2 regions of the Viridibacillus sp. d25.2 genome follow, and region 1 is predicted to be linked to the other one. Evidence: riboswitches for the same ligand, from Rfam matches in the RefSeq annotation. Region 1 holds a riboswitch; the other holds the start of a gene.

Region 1 (8,138 bases):
TTGTAAAAGCAAAGAAGAATAACGCAATGGCTACAAATCCTGAACCGAAGCCCGGTAAAGCAGAGTCCACTGCGTATTGTGTATACGACGCCCCAGCCTCAATAGTAGATGCCACGATCCCTTTACCGAAGTCACCTTGATGAAGGAATGTTGCATTCGCTTCATCATAAACATTAAAGGTTCCTGTAAATAAAATCATAAATGCTGTTGCTGAACATACTAGTAACGTATCAATGTAGACAGAAGCCGCTTGCACAATACCTTGTTTAGCTGGGTGAGATACTTCTGCTGCTGCTGCAGGATGGGCTCCTGTACCTTGGCCCGCTTCATTTGAGTAAATACCACGTTTTACCCCCCAGGCAATCGCTGCCCCAATAATACCACCAAAGGTAGAATCCAAAGCAAAGGCATTCGCAAAGATTAGCTTAAACACTGCCGGTACTTCAGAAATATTCATAAAAATAATCACGATTGCCATTAAGATATAAGCAATCGCCATAAAAGGAACGACATATTGCGCTACTTTTGCAATTGATTTAATACCACCAATAATAATAATTGCTAATAAAACAACGATAATAAGTCCTGAAACCCACATTTTAATACCAAAAGCACTTTCCATTGCACCTGCAATTGCATTAGTTTGTACACCTGGCATTAAAATCGCCATTGCTATTAATGCACTAATCGCGAAAATTACACCAAAACTTTTTTTACCTAAGCCTTTTTCAATATAGAAAGCTGGGCCTCCACGATATTGATCATCTTTTTCTTCTTTATAAATTTGAGCGAGTGTCGATTCAACGTAAGCTGTCGCAGCTCCAATAAAAGCAATAGCCCACATCCAGAATACTGCACCTGGACCACCAAATGCGATAGCTGTAGCTGTACCTGCAATATTACCTGTACCTACTCTACCTGATAACGCAATCGACATAGCTTGGAATGAGGATATACCTTTTTCCGATTTTTCACCTTTGAACATAAGAACACACATATCTTTTATCAATCTAACTTGTAAAAAACGTGTAATGATTGAGAAAAATAAACCTACAGCGAGTATGCCGTAAATCATCCATGGTCCCCATAAAAAGTCATTTAGAAACGAAACTAAACTCTCCATACATTCTCCTCCTTTGTTTTATTTTTTAGCAATGCTGTTTGTCCCTCTATTAGTTGAATGGAATATGAAATTCCCCCAAATAACACTAGTGGAAGACATTTGTCACGTTCTGTTATACAGCTAAATTTCATAAACCGTAAACCATTATATGTGTTATGTATCAGAAAAATCCGAATTATCTGTATTATTATTTAAGTAAAGAGCTTTTCCTTTTAATCATAAAATCTATATTTTTCAATAAAGCATAATGTGATGATTATTACATATATCGTATCTTTAGCTAATACAACATTTCCCAACAAAAGAAGCGCCCCTTAGTCGTTTTCAGACTAAGAGACGCTCCTATAATAGATATTATTTAATGATAATCTTCATTAAACATAAAAATCACTCAAATGTTAGATGAACAATTATGTTCTTTCCTTATTTCTTTGTTCCCAGAAATCAGCATTTTTGATACCTAATTTGATAGGATCAAATTGAGGATCAATCCCCTGTTTTTTCTGCTCTTCGTAATCTTTTAATGCAATAAGAGATGGTTTCACCAAGAACAATAGCGCGATAATGTTCACCCAAACCATTAGACCAAGACCAATGTCACCTAACACCCAAGCTAAATCAGATGTTCGAACGGCCCCATAAAAAGTCGTGGCAATGATAATAATTTGTACTACGCGTATACCTACTTTCTGTCGCTTCCCTTCAAACATATAAGCAACATTCGTTTCAGCAATGTAGTAGTAGGCCATTGTAGTTGTAAAAGCAAAGAAGAATAATGCAATGGCTACAAAGCCAGAGCCTACTCCAACACCGGGGAATGCATTATCCACCGCAGCTTGAGTATAAGCTGTCCCCGCGATAATCCCTGGCGCATTTTCAACTAAATATTCACCTTTCCCATCATCAAGTTGAACATTGTACATACCTGAGAATAGGATCATGAATGCTGTAGCTGTACAAACTAAAAATACTGCTAAGTATACAGACGCTGTTTGAACTAGACCTTGTTTTACTGGGTGAGATATTTCCGCGGCTGCAGCTGGATGAGGACCCGTACCTTGTCCCGCTTCACTTGCATAGACACCACGTTTTACTCCCCATGCTATTGCAGCACCAATCATACCGCCAAAAGTCGAGTCGAGACCAAAAGCACTTCGAATAATTAAAGAAAGCACTTCGGGTACTTTTTCAATATTTACAACAATGACAATAGCCGCTACAAGAAGATATCCTAACGCCATAAACGGTACGATAAAAGAAGCTACTGAGGCTATACGTTTTACACCACCGAAAATAATAGCACCTAAAATAACACATACGACTAAACCTGAAATCCAGTGCTTTATGCCAAATGCAGTATACATCGAGTCAGCAATGGCATTTGATTGCACAGTTGGTTGTAGAAACGACATTGCCACAACTGCTGCTACAGCAAAAATCATTCCTAACCAACGTTTCCCTGTACTTTTCTCAATGTAAAATGCAGGTCCACCTCGGTAAACACCATTTCTTTTCTCTTTATATATTTGTGCTAATGTTGATTCTACATAAGCTGTTGCAGATCCGATGAAGGCAATTACCCACATCCAGAAAATCGCACCCGGTCCACCAAAAGCTATTGCTGTTGCAGTACCCGCGATATTCCCTGTCCCAACACGACCAGATAACGCCATAGACAGTGCTTGGAAAGAGGACACTCCTGCTTCAGATTCTTTTCCACTGAAGATTTGTTTAAACATATCTTTCAATAAACGAACTTGTACACCTTTTGTTAATATAGTAAATAATAATCCAACTATCAGAATACCGTAAATCATCCACGGTCCCCACAAAATTCCATAAACACGGGTAATAATGGCTTCCATTTATTGTCCCCCATTGATCATAATAAATTATTCTTCGAATAAATATATTGCCAGTTTCTAATAAAGGAAAAATTTATTCTATCGAAATAGCAATTGTTATGTATTATATATCAAAACCATCAAATTTGAAATATCCCTAATGTGTTATAAGACAATTGAAATCGGTTACAATAAAAAAAAGACGGAATTCCGTAAAATTCCGTCAAACTTTATATGATGTAACCAACTGATTTTAATGCATTAAAGATAAAACTTTCCATATATGCATAAATATCCTCACGTTCAGGTTCTTGGTATAAATCATGATAACAGGCTTTCCATTCTTTATATTGATATTCTGATAGACTTTGTTGCGAAAGCCATTTTTTGCTATATGTCACATCCGCTATTTTATCGTTGCCACCATTCATTAATAAAATAGGAATATTCGGGAATACTGTTTGTTGTGATATTCCCTTCATGAAACCATGAAGTTCGCGATACCAATTGACAGTAATAACATCATTATAATAAATATCGTCTTTTTCCTCTTTATAAAATTCATAACTTCTTGTTAAGTGCTTTATATTAATTTCATGATTGATTTTTAGATTGCCAGTTAGTTTACTTAAACCTGTTAATGCATTTGATAATTTTGATGGTTGGTGTTTTAAATGCATCCATGGTGATGTTAATATAATCCCTGTACATTCATACTTGAATTTTTCAACAACATGGATTCCTAAAATAGCGCCTAAACCATGTCCTACTACAAATACAGGTAAGTTATACGTTAAAGCCGCTTGCATTAGTTGTTTAACAAATGTTTCGTAACTTTTAAACTCTTCACTATGCATACTTTTATGTCTACTATCCTCGCCATGTCCAGGTAAATCTCCTGAAATAACATGGATACCAGATGTTCTTAAGTTTTCAATTAGCCATGCATATCGACGATGATGTTCGTATGCACTGTGTATAATTACAGCGACAGCTCTTGCTTGGCCGTCAGTTTCCCATTTCCACATTACTATCTCACCTCATAAATTCCTATGTATATATTTTAACGTATTCTGGCTATTACTGTTCCATTCATTGCTTCCTTTTGTTACGATAATAATACATAATAACTTGAAATGAGGCGTTTTTCGATGATTTATCCATTCAGAGACAAAAAACCATCTATTGACCCATCCGTTTTTGTCGGCGATAACGTTATTATCACTGGCGATGTTACTATAGGACCTGATTCTTCTATTTTTTATAATACGGTTATCCGTGGAGATGTTTCTCCTACGATTATAGGGCGCAAAGTAAATGTCCAAGATTTATGTTGTTTACATCAAAGTCCTGCATATCCACTTATCTTAGAAGACGATGTGACAATTGGGCATCAAGTAACATTACATAGCTGTACTGTAAAAAAAGGCGCTCTTGTTGGGATGGCTTCAATTATCCTAGATGGTGCTGAAATTGGTGAAGGTGCATTTATTGGTGCTGGCAGTCTCGTTTCACAAGGTAAGAAAATTCCTCCAAACACATTAGCATTTGGACGCCCTGCAAAGGTTATTCGCGAGTTAACTGAAGAAGATAAAAAAGATATGGATCGCATTGTGAATGAGTATTATGAAAAAGGACAATATTATAAATCACTACAAAAATAGCTAAATCTAGAAGCCTGAGTATCTTTTTTCATACGATTTCTCAGGTTTTTTAATTTCTTATTGTGAGTTTCTTCTATATAAAAACAAAAAATATCCCAAGCTACATTTGATTACTAAAATAATCAATATGTAACTCGGGATATTTAGTATTATTGGGATTTTCCAGAATGAATTACAGTCCGGCTTTATCTTTTAAAACGGCAGCTTTATCTGTAGCTTCCCACGGAACATTCAAATCTGTACGGCCGAAATGACCATAAGCAGCTGTTTGTTTGTAGATAGGACGTCGTAAATCAAGCATTTTAATAATGCCTGCTGGGCGTAAATCAAATAATTCACGAACCCACTCAACTAAATCTACTTCTTTCACTTTACCAGTACCGAAAGTATCGATTGCAATTGAAACTGGTTGTGCAACACCAATCGCATAAGCAAGTTGTACTTCACAACGCTCAGCAAGTTCAGCTGCTACAATATTTTTTGCAACATAACGTGCTGCATAAGCTGCAGAACGGTCAACCTTAGTTGCATCCTTACCAGAGAATGCACCGCCACCATGACGAGCGTATCCACCGTAAGTATCTACGATAATTTTGCGTCCTGTTAACCCTGCATCACCTTTTGGTCCACCAATTACAAAGCGACCAGTTGGGTTGATAAAGTATTTTGTGTTCTCATCAAGTAATTCAGTAGGAACAACCGGAGCAATTACGTGCGTTTGTAAATCTTCTTTAATTTGCTCTAATGTCACTTCTGGATCATGTTGAGTTGAAATAACGATTGTGTCAACGCGAACAGGATGATTATTTTCATCATATTCAATTGTCACTTGAGTTTTACCATCCGGACGTAAATAAGCCAACTCTTGTGTTTTACGAACTTCTGATAATCGACGAGCTAATTTATGTGCCAAGCTAATAGGTAAAGGCATTAACTCAGGTGTTTCATTACAAGCGAATCCAAACATTAAACCTTGGTCACCTGCACCAATTGCTTCAATGTCTTCATCAGTCATTGAACCTTCACGTGCTTCAAGAGCTTGGTCAACTCCCAATGCGATATCAGCTGACTGCTCACCGATTGCTGTTAAAACAGCAACGTTTTCACCATCAAAGCCATATTTACCACGCGTATAGCCGATTTCCATTACCGTTTCACGAACGATTTTAGGAATATCAACATAAGTTGATGTTGTAATCTCTCCTGCTACTAATACAAGACCAGTTGTTACTGTAGTTTCACACGCAACACGTGCATTCGGGTCTTTTGAAACGATTTCATCTAAAATGGCATCCGAAATTTGATCACAAATTTTATCTGGATGTCCTTCTGTTACACTCTCTGATGTAAACAGTCGACGGTTTGTCATTTGGTTTCCTCCTATTATCTGCGAGATTGCCTCGGAAATGATACGGTACTCATTACCCATGTTAGTTCTTTCCAGTAGGATTGAACGCCAAGCCGTTGCTGCTTTTAACACGAGGATTCTAGAAAGTGCCACTATATATAAATAGAACCGCATAAATTACATATACTTATCAAAAATTTAGGAATTGGTCTATTTTAAATAAAAAAACCCTTCCACCCATTATTACTAATGAGTGGAAGGGAATAATTCATAAGCACCTTTCACTCTTATCGTTCAAGGATCAAATCCTTGCATCAGATTAAGCACCAGCGCATCACATAAAAACACAATGCAGGTTGCCGGGTTTCATAGGGCCTGACCCTCCACCAGCTCGGGATAAGAGTATCCGTTCAATACCACATATTAGAACATTATAGCTTAGTTGTCAACACCTTTTTTATTTCTTAAAAAAAAGTACAATTTTCATAAAAATTATATTGCAATTAGTATAGATTATTTAACTAAATGTGTTATACTAATTTCGAAAATGAAATATAAATCCCCTCTAACAAGAGAAATAATATAAAAAGGATGGTACGTAAAACGATGAATTCAGTAGAAATTACGAATGAACTGAAGGAATTATTGAAAGGTGAAAATATTCTGGAACAACTTTCAGTACCACAATTAACAGAAAAAGCTACTTCACGCGGTGAAGCTATCCTAACTGTTGATGGTGCTGTAAGAGCAGTCACAGGAAAATATACAGGTCGTTCTCCTAAAGATAAATATATGGTCGAAGAAGAAAGTTCGAAAGACAAAATTGATTGGGGTAAAGTAAATAGACCAATCTCATCAGACATCTTCGATTCATTGTACACTAAAGTAGTTAACTACTTGAAAGAAAAAGAAGAATTATTTGTATTTAACGGTTTTGCAGGTGCAGATACATCATCTCGTTTAGCTATTCGAGTAGTAAATGAATACGCTTGGCATAACCTATTTGCACATCAATTATTCATTCGTCCTACTGAAGCAGAGCTAGAAACACATGAAGCTGACTTCACAATCGTTTCTGCTCCAACTTTCAAAGCGGACCCAGCAGTAGATGGAACTGATTCTGAAACTTTCATTATCGTTTCTCTTGAAAAACGCATCATCCTAATTGGTGGAACTGAATACGCTGGTGAGATGAAAAAATCGATTTTCAGTATAATGAACTACTTATTACCACAACAAGGTATTCTTTCAATGCACTGTTCAGCAAACGTTGGTGAAGCAGGCGATGTAGCACTATTCTTCGGTTTATCTGGAACAGGTAAAACGACTTTATCTGCAGATGCAGATCGTAAATTAATCGGTGATGATGAGCATGGTTGGTCTGACAACGGTGTATTCAATATCGAAGGTGGATGCTATGCAAAAACTATCAACCTTTCTAAAGAGAAAGAACCTGAGATTTACAATGCTATCAGTTTTGGTACTGTGTTAGAAAACGTAGTAGTTGATGAAGAAACACGTATTCCTGACTACGACGATGGTTCACTAACAGAAAATACTCGTGTTGCTTACCCAATTCAAAATATCGAAAACATTGTTGATCCATCTGTTGCAGGTCATACAAAAACAATCATCTTCTTAACTGCAGATGCATTTGGCGTATTGCCTCCAATCAGTAAATTAACAAAAGAGCAAGCAATGTATCACTTCTTAAGTGGTTTCACATCTAAATTGGCAGGTACTGAACGCGGTGTTACTTCACCTGAACCAGTATTCTCAACATGCTTCGGTTCTCCATTCCTACCACTTCCAGCAACAGTTTATGCTGAAATGTTAGGTAACAAAATCGATGAACACCAAGTAAATGTATTCTTAGTAAACACTGGTTGGACTGGTGGAGAATATGGCGTTGGTAACCGTATGAAACTTTCTTATACTCGTTCAATGGTTCGTGCCGCAATCGATGGCAAATTAAATAACGTCTTCACTGAAAAAGACGCTATCTTTGGCCTAGAAATACCTGTAGCTATTGAAGGTGTTCCAACTGAAGTATTAAATCCACGTAACGCTTGGGAAGATAAAAAAGCTTATGATCAAAAAGCTTCTGCTCTTGCTGACATGTTCCGAGAAAACTTCAAAAAATTCGGTGTTGTATCAGA
Region 2 (8,138 bases), 1.2 Mb from region 1:
TATTAGCCATGATCTTACTTTCTGTCGTTGTCATTGAAGCAATTTTCACGTCATTTTCATCACTTGAACCCGTTAGCGAACAAGCAGATAAAAATATAACTGTCATAATCAAGCCAATGGTAATTATTTGTTTATATTTCATAAGCATGTTCCTCTCCTAACGTTCAATTTTTAACCCTCTTGGTGTAGCCCACTTTTCCACTTTAAATAATATGAAGTCCGTAATTAGAGCCAAAATAGTTACTAGCACAGCACCACCAATAATAAATTCAGGTTGATAAAGATTAAGCCCATTAAAAATAAAATCTCCTAAGCCACCTGCTCCTATGTAAGATGCTAAAGTTGCCCATGAGATGGCATATACTGCAGATAATCGGATACCTGACATAATAACAGGTATTGCCAATGGAAGTTCAACCATCCCGATGGATTGTATTTTTGTCATTCCCATACTTATTCCTGCTGCTTTAAGTCCTTGATTAACGGATTTCATACCAATATAAGTATTATTTAAAATAGGTAACAGTGTGTAGATAAATAGAGCAATAATCGCAGGTACTTTCCCAACTCCCAAAAACGGTATCATAATTGCTAAAATAGCTAATGAAGGTAGCGTTTGTAAAACACTAGTAATACCTAAAACGATTTTAGCGGTTCTCTGTAGTTTTGATAATAAAATACCCAAAGGAACTGCAACGACAACACCTAAAATTAAAGCTATAGCAGATATATAAAAATGTTCCCATGTTTTTTGCACAATATCTCCGCCATTTTGTGTTATAAAATCAATCATCAACTCACATCCTTTCTTATTAGTTAGTGTTTAGTTTTGTTGAGTATCAGTTTCTCTTTGTTATTCTAGATCAATAACATTTGTATCCTCTTCTATTTCTTCATCACCCCAAATAGTGTCATATACCATGTCCACAATATTGGCACGTGTAACAAGACCGATTAAATGGTGTTCTTCATCTACAACGGGAATATGTTTTAAGTTTCGTTTTAAAATACGACGCACTGAATCTTGTAATTTTGTACCATTCCGCACATAAAAAACGTCTTTTTCTACTGCTTCAGAAATGCTAGAAGTAGTATGTCGTGCTGTGGTTAAGCCTTCAACATCGATATAGCCTTTTAGATGATTTTGTCCATCAACGACAAACAATGTGTCAACGCGTTTTGTCACCATTAAACGAAAAGCATCATTAATACTTTTCTCTAATGTAATAGAAATTGGTTTGATCATTACATCATCAACAATTTTCGCACTTGGTTTTTCTTGCATTAAACGATGAGAGCCAATAAATTCACGCACAAATTCATTAGCTGGGTTAGATAGGATATTGTCAGGAGTATCAAATTGGATAACTTGGCCACTATGCATAATACAAATTCGATCTGCCAACTTAATTGCTTCATCCATATCATGCGTGACGAAAATAACAGTTTTACCAAGACGTTGCTGTAAATCTTTCATCAAGTCTTGTAACGTGTCACGCGTAATAGGATCTAGTGCGCCGAATGGTTCGTCCATTAGAATAATGTCTTGGTCTGCGGCTAATGCTCGGAGCACCCCGATACGCTGTTGTTGACCACCAGATAATTGCGCGGGATATAAATCAAGATAGCTTTGGGGTAAATTAACGAGTTCTATGAGGCGTTCTGCTGTTTGATTTTTCTTTTCTTTTGACCATTTTAACAATTTAGGTACAAGTGTAATATTTTCACTAATGGTCATATGTGGCATGAGACCAATTTGTTGAATAACATATCCAATACTCCTACGTAATGCTACTGGATTCTTTTTCGATAAATCTTCCCCTTCCAAATAGATGGTACCTTTGGTCGGTTCTATCATTCTATTAATCATACGCATGGCAGTCGTTTTCCCACTGCCACTCGTACCGATAAAGGCGACAAATTCACCGCGTTCAATTTCAATATTCATATCGTCAACGGCTTTCTTTCCACCCCTATACACTTTCGATAAATTCTCTATCTTTAGCATAAGTATCCCCCCTCAAATTTAATAACCAAAGATTATTTACCCTCTTTTGATAAGTGGTAAACCTAAAAAGTAGAATAATTTAAAAAATATTCACTAAAATGTATAATCATTACAACATTTAACTAGAGTCCTATATCATTTTTAATTAATCTTAGGCTCATTTACTACGATTCTTAATCCCTACAAAAATACTTTGTTTTTCATATTGACTTTCACTTTTATAAAAAGTAAAATAATTGAAACAATAAAATATTACTTATCACGAGAAGCTAAGGGACTGGTCCGATGAAGCTTCAGCAACCACTGTCTAACAGATTGGTGCTACTTCCAGCAAGAGAAATCTTGGCAGATAAGGGTGCATATACAACATTAAAGCTCCCTCTTTTATAAATGGGAGATTTTTTACAGCTCCAATACATAGTAATTCTATAAGAATTATAAACTTAGAGGATTTGAGGGTGATTTATTATGAAAGAGATATTTATAAAAACAGAGCTACAACGTCAATGGTTAGATAAATTAGCGTTACTAAAAGTTCAAATCGCAAAAAGTGCTGCGACTGTAGATGAATTATCTATTTTTCCAAAAGAGAGCTTTAGCCAACTTCGTGAAATTGGTTACCCCGCAATTACTTTACCAAAAGAATTTGGTGGCGAAGGATTTTCAGTTTACGATATGGTTCTTTTGCAAGAAACACTTGCTAGCTACGATGAAAACACTTCACTTTCAATGGGCTGGACTCTAGGTGTTGTAGGTGAATTGTATGAGCAGAAATTATGGACAGCTGACAGGCTTAATTTCTTTGCAAATGAAGTACAAAACGGTGCTATTGTGAATCGTTCTGTAAGTGAAGCGCGCACTGGAAGCCCCACTCGTGGCGGACGTCCTGGAACAAATGCAGTACGATCTGACAATGGATGGCTTATAAATGGACGCAAAATTTTCACTACGGCTTCCCCTGTTTTAGATTATTTTTTAACTTCTGCTTGGATTGAGGATAAACAACAAGTTGGGTTCTTCTTAATTCACAAAGATACCGCTGGACTATCTATTGAAGAAACATGGGATGTAATGTCGATGCGTGGCACTTCTAGTCATGACCTAATCTTACAAGATGTTAAAGTAAGTGACTCGGATTTAGTCGAATTACCAAACCATCCGAGCGGTGGTAAAATCAATGGCTGGTTATTGCATATTCCTGCAACTTATTTGGGCATAGCACAAGCAGCCCGTGATTATGCAGTTCACTTCGCAAATCACCATCAACCAAATAGCTTAAATGCACCTATAAGTTCATTACCTAATGTACAGCATTTATTAGGTGAAATTGAGCTAAAGTTACAGCAATCTAGATTTGTCCTATACGGTACAGCTGAAGCTTATGATGACCCACAGCGAAGAGATTCATTGACAAATGAAATTGCTGTTGCCAAACATACAGTGACTAATACAGCTATTGATATCGTCGACAAAGCAATGCGCGTAGTAGGTGCAAAAAGTTTACAAAACTCTAATCCATTGCAACGATATTACCGCAATGTACGTGCTGGTCTACACAATCCTCCAATGGATGATATGACCATTACAAAATTGGCATTAACAGCTATTGCAGAACAGAAACAATAGAATTCGATTGTCTATTAATAATTAAAAATAAAATTAAAAAGGAGATTTAAGATATGATCAGTAAAAAATTATTAAAATTTGCAGCAGTCGGTATTACGTCAATAGCAATTTTAGCCGGTTGCTCAACAAGTGAGGCATCTGATTCCAAAGGTAAGGAAGATTCATCAAAAGTACGTACGGTGAAAGTTGCCTTTGACCAAGCTAGTAAGCCCATCTCATATATTGACGACCAAGGTAATCCAACTGGATACGATGTAGAAGTAATGAAACTAGTGGATGAATTATTACCAGATTATAAATTTGAATATGTAGGCACAACTAGTGACGACTTATTAATTGGTGTCGAACAAGGAAAATACCAAGTCGGGGTCAAAAATGCCTTTTTCACAGAAGAGCGTACAGAAAAATTCATCTATCCTAAAGAGTTCCTTGGCTTAAGTAGTGCGGGGTTAGTCTTACGTAAAGAGGATGAAAATATTAAATCGCTAAAAGACTTTGCATCAGCAGGATTCTCTCTAGCACCAATTGCTGCAAATAATGCTCAATATACAGTCATTGATGAATACAATCAAAAAAATCCAGGTAACAAAGTGAAACTAAAAGCTGGAGATGCTTTCTCTATTGATATTGTTCAATGGGTCAATGAAGGCCGAGTAGACGGCGGTGTAATGATTGAAGGTATGTTCGATCAACAAGTTTCTGCAAAAGACGGTGCTTATCACAAATTAGCAGATGATATTGTGTATAACGAATTTGCTGTTATTAAAACATGGCCACTGTACAATAAAAAAGAACAGAAATTTGCAGACGCATATGACAAAGCTATAAAACAAATTAAAGAAAAACAAAAAACAAATGAACTGAGCAAAAAATTCTACAATCGCGATTTATTTGAAGTACTTGAGCAAGCGGAACGTTAATTGCTTATGCATACGTAACTTCCTTAGGCTGTTGAGTCATTAAACTCAACAGCCTTTCCAATACAAAACGAAAATGGTGAGCATATGGAAAAATATTTTGATTCATCTTATATTTGGGAGTCACTCCCTATTTTACTCCCTTTTCTAAAGGTAACATTTATGATAGCAGGTCTGTCCATTTTACTAGGTTCTTTTTTTGGTTTATTGCTTGCGATAGCCAAGCTGAGCAATAGTAAAATTGCTCAAAAACTTGCAAACGGTTATACAACTATTATGCGTTGTACACCTTCAATTGTGTTACTATTTCTCGTTTACTATGGTGTACCTGCCCTAGCTGAAAATTTCGGCATTAATCTGCATGATATTGATACAGCAATATTCGTTATTGTAACTTTCACACTACAATTTGCAGCAATTATATCCGAAGTAATTCGTTCATCTTATGGATCAATTGATAATGGACAATATGAGGCTGCCGTCAGTGTCGGTCTAACACCTTTTCAAGCGTATCGTCGTATTATTTTTCCACAAGCTTTGGTTGTAGCACTACCAAATCTCGGTAACGGAATGATCGCCTTACTACAAGAAGGTGCACTTGCGTATACAATTGGGCTAATCGATGTCGTTGGAAAAGCCAATCTCATTATCGCCAGCAATATAAATGCACATGCTCTAGAAATTTTTATCGCTTTAGCAATCATCTATTGGGTATTGTCATTAATCATCGAGAAAGTCTTCTCGATACTTGAAAAATTCTTTAGTAAAGGTAAAAAAACATTAGAAACAACATAAGGAGGTACGCACATGTCTGAAGGATTAAATTATAAATTTTTGATTGATACATTTTTCGTCGCATTGTCTGGCGTACCTGTTGCGCTACTTGTGACTATTGTTTCTTTACTGATTGCTATACCACTAGCATTTTCACTCGCTTTAACACGAATTTATCGAATACCTTTCATACAACGTCTTGCTCAGATCTATGTATCCTTTGTGCGAGGAACACCTATTATCATTCAAATATTCATCGTTTATAGTAGTGTTCCATTGATTTTAACAGCACTATTTAAAAAATATGATATTGCTATTGATGTTTATAAAATCCATCCAATTTGGTACGCTTTTATCGTTTTTTCATTTAGTACTACTGCTATTTTAATCGAGGTTTTCCGTTCTGCACTTAGTACGGTCAACAAAGGTCAATTAGAAGCTGCACACTCGGTAGGTTTAACGACTTTTCAAGCATATCGTCGCATTATCATTCCACAAGCACTTGTCGTAGCACTACCAAATATTTGTACAGCAACCGTCAACCTCATCAAGGCCACTTCCCTTGGTTACGCAATGTCTTTACAAGAAATTACATTGAAAGCTAAGGTCGCTGCAAACGTAGGCTATAACTATGTTGAAGCCTATTTAGATATATTCATCGTGTACTTAATCTTATGTAGTGCTGTTGAATACAGCTTCAAATTATATGAAAAACATTTACGCAAATATAAAATGGCTAATGCTTAAAACTGGGGTGTGATGATATGTTAAATATTAAAAATGTGCATAAATCGTTTGGTGAAAATGAAATATTAAAAGGTGTCGATTTATCCATTGATAAAGGCGATGTTGTAGTTATTTTGGGTCCTAGTGGATCTGGTAAGACAACATTGCTACGTTGCCTTAACTTTTTAGAAAAAGCTGATCAAGGTCATGCCACATTTGGAGAAATTGATGTCGATTTACATGATGCAAAGAAAAAAGATATTCATGCTATTCGCCAAAAAATTGCTTTCGTCTTCCAAAACTACAATTTATTTAACAATAAAACAGCGCTTGAAAACGTCATAGAGGGTCTTATCATTGGACGTAAAGTGCCAAAAAACGAAGCCATAGAAATTGGTAAAAAAGCTTTAAGTAAAGTGGGCCTTACCGACAAATATGATGCTTACCCAAGCGAACTGTCAGGTGGTCAACAACAACGTGTTGGTATTGCACGCGCAGTGGCTTTGAATCCTGATATCATTCTTTTTGATGAGCCTACATCCGCCCTAGATCCGGAGCTTGTTGGTGAAGTACTAACTGTTATGAAGAATATCGCCAATGAAGGAACTACTATGCTTGTAGTAACTCATGAAATGTCCTTTGCTAAGGATGTAGCTAATCGCGTCATCTTCATGGATGGGGGCGTTGTCGTTGAGGAAGGTAATCCTCACGAAATTTTCGTCAAACCAAAAGAAGAGCGGACGAAAAAGTTTTTAAAACGTGTTCTGCCTGAGGATTATACTTTCTATATTTAATACATCACAAAAAACGCCTACCTCTACTTGGAGGTGGGCACTGAAAAAGTCCATAAAATGAATTTTATCCATGGTGGAAACGATTAACCGTTTCTGCCATGGCTTTTTTTCTTCGATGCCGTTAATTTCCGTTCCGGCGGACGCTTTCCTGGGGGCGAACCTTGAGCCTCCTCGTCGCTAACGCTCCTGCGGGGTCTCAAGATGTTCGCTAATTCCCCAAGGAGTCGCCGCCTGCACTCCAATCAACTATGTGCCAAAAGCAAAACGTGTTCAGTTTCCATAAGTTCAACCGAACATTAAGAGTAAGCAGCTTTTCAAGAAACGGAGAGATTCAAAGACTTAGCGGAAAAGCGCAATAAAATTGAGGCGAAGAAGAGTTAAAAAATCCGCATGGCTACAATACGGCAAAATCGGCCGGTTTATTTGGCTCATTTCAATTTGATCTCTTTCAGTATTTATTATTATTTTTCATAACATTAATAATTTGTTTATATTGTATGTGTAGTTGATTGGAGCGGAGGTGGTGACTCCTGCGGGAAAAGCGGGACAGTCCAAGACCCTGCAGGAGCGTAGCGACAAAGCGGCTTGGCGCCCGCCCGCGGAAAGCGTCCACCGTAGAGGAAATCAACGGGTCTTAACTATTTATATATATTTTAAAATAAAAAGACCGTAGATAAACTCGAATTTCTTTGAGTTTGTCTACAGTCTGTGCCCATCTCTAATTGGAGGCGGGCGTAATTTATTTCATTTATTTTCGCTTCCATAGTACTAACATCGATATTGTGATAAATGTAAAACCTATAAATGCTAAAAACGGAATCGTTATAAATCCTAGCCAGTTAATATATTGCCCTGAGCAAGGTACGCCATTTGTACACGTACTGAAATCCTGCATTGCAGGTATTTTTTGTAACGTATAATGATATCCAGAAAGCAACATCCCAATGATTGACATCGGAAGTACATACTTATAAATCTCTTTATCATTTCGGTAAAATGCCATCCCTAAGAAAAAGACAAGCGGATACATTAATATACGCTGATACCAACAAAGAGTACACGGTATAAAGCCCATTTTCTCGCTAAAAAACAAACTTCCCATCATAGCTATAATTGAGGTTACCCAAGCAAAGAGAAGTGATTTATTTACCATTAGCGGCCTCCTCTTCCACCATTTTCGCAAAATCATCGTATGTTTTACCAGTGAATTGCTTACCATTAACATAGACGCTTGGAGTTGATTGAACACCAAGTTTTTTTGCTATACTCATATCCTTATCCCAAGCTTCTTGT

What was found. Region 1 has a riboswitch for S-adenosylmethionine ahead of metK (methionine adenosyltransferase). Riboswitches for the same ligand answer to the same signal wherever they lie in the genome.
Region 2: it holds a riboswitch for S-adenosylmethionine, as region 1 does, so the genes downstream of both, ACZLO7_RS21435 (acyl-CoA dehydrogenase family protein) here and metK (methionine adenosyltransferase) in region 1, are expected to answer to the same signal.

What each region holds. Positions count from the first base shown of each region.
Region 1 covers NZ_CM196652.1:1,117,248-1,125,385, reverse strand. The annotation lists gene ACZLO7_RS05605 (alanine/glycine:cation symporter family protein) at 1-1,123, opposite strand, end outside; gene ACZLO7_RS05600 (alanine/glycine:cation symporter family protein) at 1,534-2,988, opposite strand; gene ACZLO7_RS05595 (alpha/beta hydrolase) at 3,198-3,995, opposite strand; gene ACZLO7_RS05590 (gamma carbonic anhydrase) at 4,119-4,631, shown strand; gene metK (methionine adenosyltransferase) at 4,804-6,000, opposite strand; SAM riboswitch class I at 6,264-6,382, opposite strand; gene pckA (phosphoenolpyruvate carboxykinase (ATP)) at 6,586-8,138, shown strand, end outside.
Region 2 covers NZ_CM196652.1:4,391,211-4,399,348, forward strand. The annotation lists gene ACZLO7_RS21420 (osmoprotectant ABC transporter substrate-binding protein) at 1-142, opposite strand, end outside; gene ACZLO7_RS21425 (ABC transporter permease) at 158-793, opposite strand; gene ACZLO7_RS21430 (betaine/proline/choline family ABC transporter ATP-binding protein) at 854-2,008, opposite strand; SAM riboswitch class I at 2,262-2,364, shown strand; gene ACZLO7_RS21435 (acyl-CoA dehydrogenase family protein) at 2,477-3,634, shown strand; gene ACZLO7_RS21440 (transporter substrate-binding domain-containing protein) at 3,688-4,554, shown strand; gene ACZLO7_RS21445 (amino acid ABC transporter permease) at 4,639-5,346, shown strand; gene ACZLO7_RS21450 (amino acid ABC transporter permease) at 5,359-6,072, shown strand; gene ACZLO7_RS21455 (amino acid ABC transporter ATP-binding protein) at 6,090-6,845, shown strand; gene ACZLO7_RS21460 (disulfide oxidoreductase) at 7,594-7,998, opposite strand; gene ACZLO7_RS21465 (DsbA family protein) at 7,988-8,138, opposite strand, start outside.